2 regions of the Streptomyces sp. NRRL F-5650 genome follow, and region 1 is predicted to be linked to the other one. Evidence: riboswitches for the same ligand, from Rfam matches in the RefSeq annotation. Region 1 holds a riboswitch; the other holds the start of a gene.
The links. A riboswitch is a leader RNA that binds a small molecule or an ion and turns the genes downstream of it on or off. The one in region 1 is predicted to bind cyclic di-AMP.
Positions count from the first base shown of each region.

Region 2: linked by a shared signal. The riboswitch ahead of IG88_RS0119220 (transglycosylase SLT domain-containing protein) and the one ahead of IG88_RS0122120 (M23 family metallopeptidase) in region 1 are both predicted to bind cyclic di-AMP.

Region 1 covers NZ_JOGV01000026.1:41,132-45,636, forward strand. Annotated here, with positions in the region: gene IG88_RS0122105 (helix-turn-helix domain-containing protein) at 1-286, shown strand, start outside; gene IG88_RS38865 (DUF6126 family protein) at 283-402, shown strand; gene IG88_RS0122115 (tyrosine-protein phosphatase) at 426-1,223, opposite strand; cyclic di-AMP (ydaO/yuaA leader) riboswitch at 1,649-1,806, shown strand; gene IG88_RS0122120 (M23 family metallopeptidase) at 1,811-2,758, shown strand; gene IG88_RS0122125 (SGNH/GDSL hydrolase family protein) at 2,994-3,779, shown strand; gene IG88_RS0122130 (TetR/AcrR family transcriptional regulator) at 3,751-4,437, opposite strand.
Region 2 covers NZ_JOGV01000019.1:95,519-100,023, reverse strand. Annotated here, with positions in the region: gene IG88_RS0119225 (polyprenyl synthetase family protein) at 232-1,242, opposite strand; cyclic di-AMP (ydaO/yuaA leader) riboswitch at 2,018-2,174, shown strand; gene IG88_RS0119220 (transglycosylase SLT domain-containing protein) at 2,179-2,667, shown strand; gene IG88_RS0119215 (HAD family hydrolase) at 2,715-3,524, opposite strand; gene fahA (fumarylacetoacetase) at 3,868-4,505, shown strand, end outside.

The sequences.
Region 1 (4,505 bases):
CATGCAGGCCCTGCGGGTCCAGGTGCCCCACGGCTCCCAGGGCGACGTCGTGCGGGTGCACCCCGGGGAGGAGTGGCTCCACGTCCTGCGTGGGCGGCTGCGGCTGCGCCTCGGAGACACCGAGCACCGGCTCACCGCCGGGGACGGCGCCCACTTCGACTCCATGACCCCGCACCGGATCGCGGCCCAGGACCCCGACGGGGTCGAGCTGCTCTTCGTCCACACCCTGCTGCAGAGCCCGACGGCCGCGCTGTGCCTCGGCCCGACCCCTGGAGAGACGCCATGAGTGCCATCGAGGACAAGTTCCCGCGCGCCCTGTGGGTGCGGCTGGTCATCTACATCGCCCTGGGGCACGTCTTCGGCGGCTTCCTCTACCTGCTGTTCGAGGTGGGCGCCAAGTAACGCCCCGTCCGCGGGCGGGCGGCTCAGTCCACCATGCGCTCGCGCAGGCGCTCCCGGGTCCCGGGAGTGAGCCGCAGCCCTTGCTCCAGGTAGGCGTCGACGCCGCCCCAGGTCTCCTCGATCGTCTCGAAGGCCGCCGCCAGGTACTCGGCGCGCGCGTCGAAGAGGGGGCTGAGCAGCTCCATGACCTCGGGGGAGTAGGCGGAGGCGGCGGAGCTGCTGCGGTGCACCTTGTAGCGGCGGTGCGTGGCGTTGGACTTCAGGTAGTCCTCGACGATCGCGTCGCGCTCGACGCCCAGGGCGAGGAGGGTGACCGCGATCGACAGGCCCGCGCGGTCCTTGCCGGCCGCGCAGTGCATCAGCGCGGGCACGCTGTCCTCGGCGAGCGCGTGCAGGATCCGGGAGTGCTCCGCGGTGCGCTCGGTGACGATCGAACGGTAGGAGGCGATCATCCGGCGGGCGCCCTTGCCGTCGCCGAGGATCCCGTGCAGTTGGCCGAGGTCTCCGTCCCGGACCATCTTCCAGAACTCGGCCCCGTCCGCCGGGTCGCTCAGCGGAAGGTTCACATTGCGCACGCCGGGCAGCTCGACGTCCGGGCCCTCCAGCTTCTGGTCGGCCGCGTTGCGGAAGTCGAAGATCGTGTGCAGGCCCAGCGAGGCCAGGAACGCGGCGTCCTCACCGGTGGCGTGCGCCAGGTGCCCGCTGCGGAACAGCACCCCCTGCCGTACCCGCCGGCCGTCCACGGTCGGCAGTCCGCCCACGTCCCGGAAGTTGCGCACACCGCTCAGCTCGGGTTCGGTCGACGGGACCTGCTGCGTCACGGGGGCTCCTCCCACTCCGTTCCGCCGTCGCTGCTCGCCGGCGGGTGCCACTCGACGATACGGCATGACCAGTACGGGAAAGCAGCTCCGAGTGGGGCATTCCGGGCCGGTAAGCGTCGTCTGTCCGAATTGGTGTCTTGGTGGTAACTGGCCCTGAAATGGCGAAGGGTGGGCAAGAGGTGCGTGAGCAGCGTCATATCCGTGACCGTGCGTTGTCCGTCATGTTCACGTAATTGGGCCGCTTCCCAAGGGAATTCAGGGAAAGCGGTGCGGCGGAAATCGACGCAGTGTTACCGCGTTTTTCCGTAAAGGATCAATGGAAACGCCCGGTGCGCGAACCTCTCGCTTGTTTCCGCGCGTCCCGGTCCCTTACGTTCACCACCGATCCGGACGGACGCCTAATCCTGCCGCCGACCGGAGCCCGTATTCATCCACCACCCGTACACGGCAGGAGCGGGGGACCCACAGGTAGAACTGCCTGTTCCGGTTCCCGGAACGGCTTGGGGTAAAGCCGCGTTCCGGCGCGGCCGGGCATCTCCAGCCCGCACCCGACAGCTCACCTCGCAGGCGCCGGAGAGGAATTCGCCATGCCCGCGAAGGGTAAGCACCGCCGTACCAGGGCCCTGCGCCTGACCCGCACCATCGCCGTCGCCGGAACCGGCGGCGCCGCGCTCGCGCTGCCGCTGCTGGGTGCCGCCGCCGCCAACGCCGCTCCCGCGCACTCCGTTTCCGGGCAGTCCGCGCAGTCCGTTCCGGCGTCGGCCGAGAAGGCCGCCGCGAACGGCTCCGGCAAGAACTCGGATTCCCGGACGTACACCGTGAAGAGCGGTGACTACCTTTCGAAGATCGCCGACGAGCAGCACGTCGACGGCGGCTGGAAGAAGCTCTACGCGGACAACCGCGAGGCCGTCGGGTCCGACCCGTCGCTGATCCACCCCGGGCTCAAGCTCTCGATCGCCGGCAAGGCGGCCAAGTCGTCGGCGCCGTCCTCCGCGCCGTCGCAGAAGACCGCCGAGAAGCCCGCCAAGAAGCCCGCCGAGAAGACCGCCGCCGAGAAGCCGGCGGACGCCGCGACGACCTCCTCCTCCCGGTCCTCGGACACCGGCACCCAGTCCGCGGGCACCACCAGCGGCTACACCTCCCCCGTCGCGGGCGGCACCGTCGGCACCCCGTACCACCAGTCCGGCAGCATGTGGTCCAGCGGCTACCACACCGGCACCGACTTCGTCGTCCCGACCGGCACCTCGCTCAAGGCCGTCGGCGCGGGCACCGTCGTCTCGGCCGGCTGGGGCGGCGCGTACGGCAACCAGGTCGTCATCAAGCTCGCCGACGGCCACTACGCCCAGTACGCCCACCTCTCCTCGCTCTCCGTCTCCGCCGGCCAGTCGGTGACGGCGGGCCAGCAGGTCGGGCTCTCGGGTGCCACCGGCAACGTGACCGGCCCGCACCTGCACTTCGAGATCCGCACCACGCCGGACTACGGCTCGGACATCGACCCGATCGCGTTCCTGCGCTCGCACGGCGTCTCCGTCTGACGACCGGTTCCGCGCGGTCGCCGCGCCCCGAAGGCCGGACCCCGATCCCCGGGTCCGGCCTTCGGCGCACCCGCTGTGCGGCGGACCCGCCCTCCGCCGTATTCCGGAATTGACGAACACTTTAGGAGTGGCTTATCTCACCGCCCGTCAACCCTTTCCTACGGTCGCGTAGGTCACATTCCAAGGTGAATCATGGGCCGACGTGGCAGACGATTCGAAGAGTGACAGCAGAGCAGTGATCGGGTCGTACGTGGCGGTGGGGGACAGCTTCACCGAGGGCGTCGGCGACCCCGGCCCCGACGGCGCGTTCGTCGGCTGGGCCGACCGACTGGCCGTCCTGCTCGCCGACCGGCGCCCCGAGGGCGACTTCACGTACACGAACCTCGCCGTGCGCGGCAGGCTCCTCGACCAGATCGTGGCGGAACAGGTCCCGCGGGTCGAGGCCCTCGCGCCGGACCTGGTCTCGTTCGCGGCGGGCGGCAACGACATCATCCGGCCCGGCACCGACCCCGACGAGGTCGCCGAGCGGTTCGAACGGGCGGTGGCCGCACTGACCGCCGCGGCCGGCACCGTCCTGGTGACCACCGGGTTCGACACCCGCGGGGTGCCCGTCCTCAAGCACCTGCGCGGCAAGATCGCCACGTACAACGGACACGTCCGCGCCGTCGCCGACCGCTACGGCTGCCCCGTGCTGGACCTCTGGTCGCTCCGCGGCGTCCAGGACCGCAGGGCGTGGGACGCGGACCGGCTGCACCTGTCGCCGGAGGGCCACACCCGCGTGGCGCTCCGCGCCGGACAGGCACTGGGCCTGCGCGTCCCGGCCGACCCCGACCAGCCCTGGCCGCCCCTGCCGCCGCGCGGCACGCTGGACGTGCGCCGCGACGACGTGCACTGGGCGCGCGAGTACCTGGTCCCGTGGATCGGACGCCGGCTGCGCGGCGAGTCGTCGGGCGACCACGTGACGGCCAAGGGCACGCTGTCGCCGGACGACATCAAGACGCGGATCGCCTCGGTGGCCTGAGCCGGGAGCGGGTCTCCGGCGCCCGTGCGGTGTCCCCCCGACGTCGCGGGGGCGCCAGGTCCGCCCGCTCCAGGCCCAGTTCGCGGGCCAGTGCCTCGTCCGCCCACTCCTGTGCCCGGGACCGCGACACCGCGCCCGCGTACGACGTGAGCTGCACCGCCAGCCCGTCCAGCAGCGCCGTCAGGCGCAGCGCGGCGGCGTCGGGTTCGGCGCAGGAGAACTCGCCGGCCGCCGCGCCTTCCGCCATGACGGCGGCGATCGCCGCCTTCCACTGCCGGTCCAGTTCGCCCGTCACCTCCCGCAGCGCGGGTTCGCGCGGCGCCGCCGCCCAGCCCTCGATCCACAGCCGCCAGCCCTCGGCCCGGCCGGTCGGCGCGTACCACCGCACGGCCGCCCGCAACCGGCGCAGCGCCGTCGTGCGGCGGGCGAGCAGCTTGTGCAGATGGGCCAGATCTTCCTCGGCGGCGTGCCGGAACGCGGCGGCCACCAGCCGCTCCTTCGTCGAGAAGTGATAGAGCACCAGGGCGTTGCTGACCCCGAGCGCGGCGGCCACGTCGGCGATCCGCAGTGCCGCCACACCCCGCGCCGACATCAGCTCGACGGCCGCCCGCAGCAGCTCCTCGCGCCGCTCCGTCACGCTCAACCGGACTCTCCCCACGCCCGTCACCCTATACAGGCTCCCGCGCAGGCCCCCAGCGTGCGGTGACGCCCTCACGGACCGCCCCG
Region 2 (4,505 bases), on a different contig from region 1:
TTCTCACCCGAATCGGTGAGGATTGGTGTGTTCCGTGGTGTCCATCTGACCAAATCACCGCCGCGCAGGCGTCAGACCGCGGGCTCAACTCCGCCTACTCCTGCGGGATGACACGGACGGGCGACGGCTCCTCCGGCCCGTAGGGGGCGGGATACGGCACTCGGCGGACGGCACGGAGGGGGCGTGCGACGCGGGGCGGGGCGGGCGACACGATGCGGGCGGGGGCGGCGGTCACCCGGCGCGGTGCACCACCGCGTCGCACAGCTCCACCAGCGCGGCCTTCGCGTCGCACTCCCGCAGCGGGGCCAGCGCGGCGCGGGCCTCCTTGGCGTACCGGACGGTGTCCTTGCGCGCCTGCTCCAGTGCGGGGTGGGCGCGCAGCAGGCGCAGCGCCTCGGCGTGCCGGGCGTCGTCGCTCAGGTCGGAGTCGAGCAGCTCGCACAGGGCGACGTCCTCGGCGAGCCCCAGCCGGGCCGCCCGCTCGCGCAGCCGCAGTACGGGCAGGGTGGGGATGCCCTCGCGCAGGTCCGTGCCGGGCGTCTTGCCGGACTCGTCGGAGTCGGAGGCGATGTCCAGGACGTCGTCGGCGAGCTGGAAGGCGACACCGAGCCGCTCGCCGTACTGGGTGAGCACGTCGACCACCGTCTCGTCGGCGCCGGACATCATCGCGCCGAAACGGCAGGAGACCGCCACCAGCGAGCCGGTCTTGCCGCCCAGGACGTCCAGGTAGTGGTCGACCGGGTCGCGGCCGTCCTGCGGTCCCGCCGTCTCCAGGATCTGGCCGGTGACCAGCCGCTCGAACGCGAGGGCCTGGACACGGACGGCCTCGGGTCCGAGGTCGGCGAGGATCTGCGAGGCGCGGGCGAAGAGGAAGTCGCCGGTGAGGACCGCGACCGAGTTGCCCCAGCGGGTGTTCGCGCTGGGCACCCCGCGCCGCACGGCGGCCTCGTCCATCACGTCGTCGTGATACAGCGTGGCGAGGTGGGTCAGCTCCACGACCACGGCCGAGGGCACGATCCCCGGGGCGTAGGGGTCGCCGAACTGGGCCGAGAGCATCACCAGCAGCGGCCGGAACCGTTTGCCGCCGGCCCGCACCAGGTGCTGGGCGGCCTCCGTGATGAACGGCACCTCGCTTTTGGTTGCCTCAAGCAACCCTTCCTCGACAGCAACCAATCCGGCCTGGACATCGGCTTCCAGAGCCTGGTCCCGCACGCTCAGCCCGAACGGCCCGACGACGGTCACGAGGGGTCTCCTGTCTGCTGGTGTCTACTGGCGATTACCTGGTTTGTCGATAGGTCGCTGCCACCACTCAAGTCAGCGTATCCGGTCACGTTTCGATCACCGCTAGCGCCCACCGTTACAGGCCGGTCGGAATCAGATCATGAACGGTATGTTTTTGATCAGGTGATATGAGCAGATTTTGATCGATATCGCCAGACGGACGAGCCGGACCCCGGACCGGACGGACGGGACCCCGGACGGGCGGCACCCCCGGAGGGGACGAGCGGGCCGGACAGGACGAGCGGGCCGGAAGCCGCCGTCCAAGATCCCACCACTTCCCACAACGGCACGCACCCCCGGAACGTCACCCGATCGACATGCGCGCCCACACCCCGCACCACTGCCGCCGACCGGCACCCACGGGCCCACCCGCGGTCGCACTCCACACCCCACTTCCCCCTCTCCCGCGCCCGACACCCGAAGCCCTCCCGACCCGCGGCCGATTGGGGAATGATTGCGCTTAATGCCCGTTTTGCCGCGCTTGTTGAGTCCAGTGAGTTGGCTCACTCCGGCCCGCCTGCGGACAACCTCGCCGCAACCTGTGCCCTCCCTTTGCCCCACAAGCCAGTTGAGGCTTGGCAACCGCAAACGATCAAGAGCCTCAAACGGCCCAGACCAAGGTCAACTAGCACGTTGGGTGATTCCTGCACTTGTTCCGGACATGTGCTCTCGCATACGTTCCCGGCCTGTCGGGCGGACGCCGAATCCTGCCACCGCCCGTCGCACCGTCATCCACCCAACACACTCGCCGGCAGGAGCGGGGGACCCAAGGTAAGTCGCCGCACCGGTCACCACCGGGGCGGCTCGGGGTGAAGCCGTACCCGTCAGGGCGCGGCCGGGCACCTCCCCGCCCGAACCCGACAGCTCACCTCGCAGGCGTAAGGAGAGGGACACAGCATGTCTGCCAACGGTCTGAACCGTCACGCCCGCACGGGCCGCCTCGCCCGCAAGCTCGCCGTGGCCGGCACCGGTGCCGCGGTGCTCGCGCTGCCGCTCATCGGCGCCACCACCGCCTCCGCCGCCCCGGCGGCCGCCACCACCGCCGCCACGGCGACGACGACGTACCCGAACAACCTCGACGGCTGGATCCGCGAGTCGCTCGCCATCATGGCGCAGCACGGCATCCCCGGGACCTACGACGGCATCCACCGCAACATCATGCGGGAGTCCTCCGGCAACCCGTACGCCATCAACAACTGGGACATCAACGCCGTCAACGGCACCCCGTCCAAGGGCCTGCTCCAGGTGATCGACCCGACCTTCCAGGCGTACCACGTGCCCGGCACCTCCTGGGACCCGTACGACCCGGTCGCCAACATCACCGCCGCCTGCAACTACGCGGCCGACCGCTACGGCTCGATGGACAACGTCTTCAGCGCGTACTGAGCCGCGCCGCCGCGGCATCGCGGCCGGGAGACGCCGCGGCAGCGCGGCTAGGAGACACCGAAGATCCGCTCGAGGACGACGGCCACGCCGTCGTCCTCGTTCGTCGTGGTGACCTCGTCGGCCACCGCCTTGAGTTCCGGGTGGGCGTCGGCCATGGCGACGCCGTGGGCCGCCCACTGGAACATGGGAATGTCGTTGGGCATGTCTCCGAAGGCGATCGTCCGCCGCCGCTCCAGGCCGAGGTGCTCGGCGGCCAGCGCCAGACCGGTCGCCTTGGTGATGCCGCACGACTGGAGTTCGACCGTGCCGGGCCCCGACATGGTGACCGTCGCGAGGGAACCGACCACCGCGCGCGCCGTCGCCGCCAACTCGTCGTCGGTCAGCTCGGGGTGGCGCAGCAGCACCTTGCTGATCGGCGTGGACCACAGCTCCTCGCGCCGCTCGACGCGCACCGCGGGCAGAGTGGGGTGGGGCATCAGGTAGCCCGGCTCGATGAGGGTCAGCCCCCCGACGCCGTCCTGGTCGACGGCGGCGGACACCTGGCCCACCTCCGCCTCGATCTTGCCGAGCGCGGTCTCGGCCAGTTCCCGGTCCAGGGTGACGGACCACAGCATGCGGTGGGCGCCGGCGTCGTACACCTGCGCGCCCTGCCCGCAGACCGCGAGCCCCGTGCAGCCGAGGCGGTCGAGCAGGGAACGCACCCGGGGGGCCGGCCGGCCCGTCACCACCAGGTGCCGCGCACCCGCCCCGGCGACCCGCGCCAGCGCGGCCAGCGACCGGTCGGAGACGGTGTCGTCGCCGCGGAGCAGCGTGCCGTCCAGGTCGGTGGCGACTAGGGAATACGTGGTGCGGTCCATGATCAGAGAATACGGACACCGCACCCTTCGGACTCACCCGCGACCGCTTCCGAACGAGGACGTAGCGAGTGCCTTCGAACCCGGCCGCGGATGCACGCGGACGCCCGATCGTGCACACAACCTGACACATCATCGGCTGAGCCACTCCGGGCTTCCGCGCCGGTGAGCGGCGCCGCGGGGGCCCGGGCGCCGCTCACCGGCCACGCCGCGCGCCGCCTGCGGCCACGCCGGGGCGCCCCCTCCGGTCGCACTGCCCAAGACCGGTGCCTCACCCGTAACGTGGCCCGCACGACACACAGCGCGCACGGCGCACATGGCGAGCACGAAAGCGAGGCAGCACCCGATGCCCCCCTTCGATGTCCCCGAGGGCGACCCCTTCGGCCCGCACAACCTTCCGTACGGCGTGTTCTCGATCCCCGGCTCACGGGAGCGGACGGTGGGCGTCCGGCTCGGCGACCACGTCCTCGACGCGGGCGCGGCGGCCCACGCGCTCGGCTCGCCGTACGCGTCCCTGCTCGCGCGGCCCACCCTCAACCCCCTGCTGGCCGCCGGGCGCACGGCCTGGTCGGACGTGCGGCGGGCGCTGACGGCGTGGCTGACGGTGCCCTCCCACCGCGAGACCCTCGAACCCCTCTTCCACCCGCTGTCGTCGGTGACCCTGCACCTGCCCTTCGAAGTCGCCGACTACGTCGACTTCTACGCCTCCGAGAACCACGCCAGGAACGTCGGCCAGATCTTCCGCCCCGACGCCGCCGACTCCCTCACCCCGAACTGGAAACACCTCCCGATCGGCTACCACGGACGCTCCGGCACGGTCGTCGTCTCCGGCACGGACGTCGTCCGCCCGTCGGGGCAGCGCAAGGCGCCGTCCGACGCCGCTCCCGTCTTCGGCCCGTCCGTCCGGCTCGACATCGAGGCCGAGGTCGGCTTCGTCGTGGGCGTGCCGTCGGAACTCGGCAGCCCGGTGGCGCTCGGCGACTT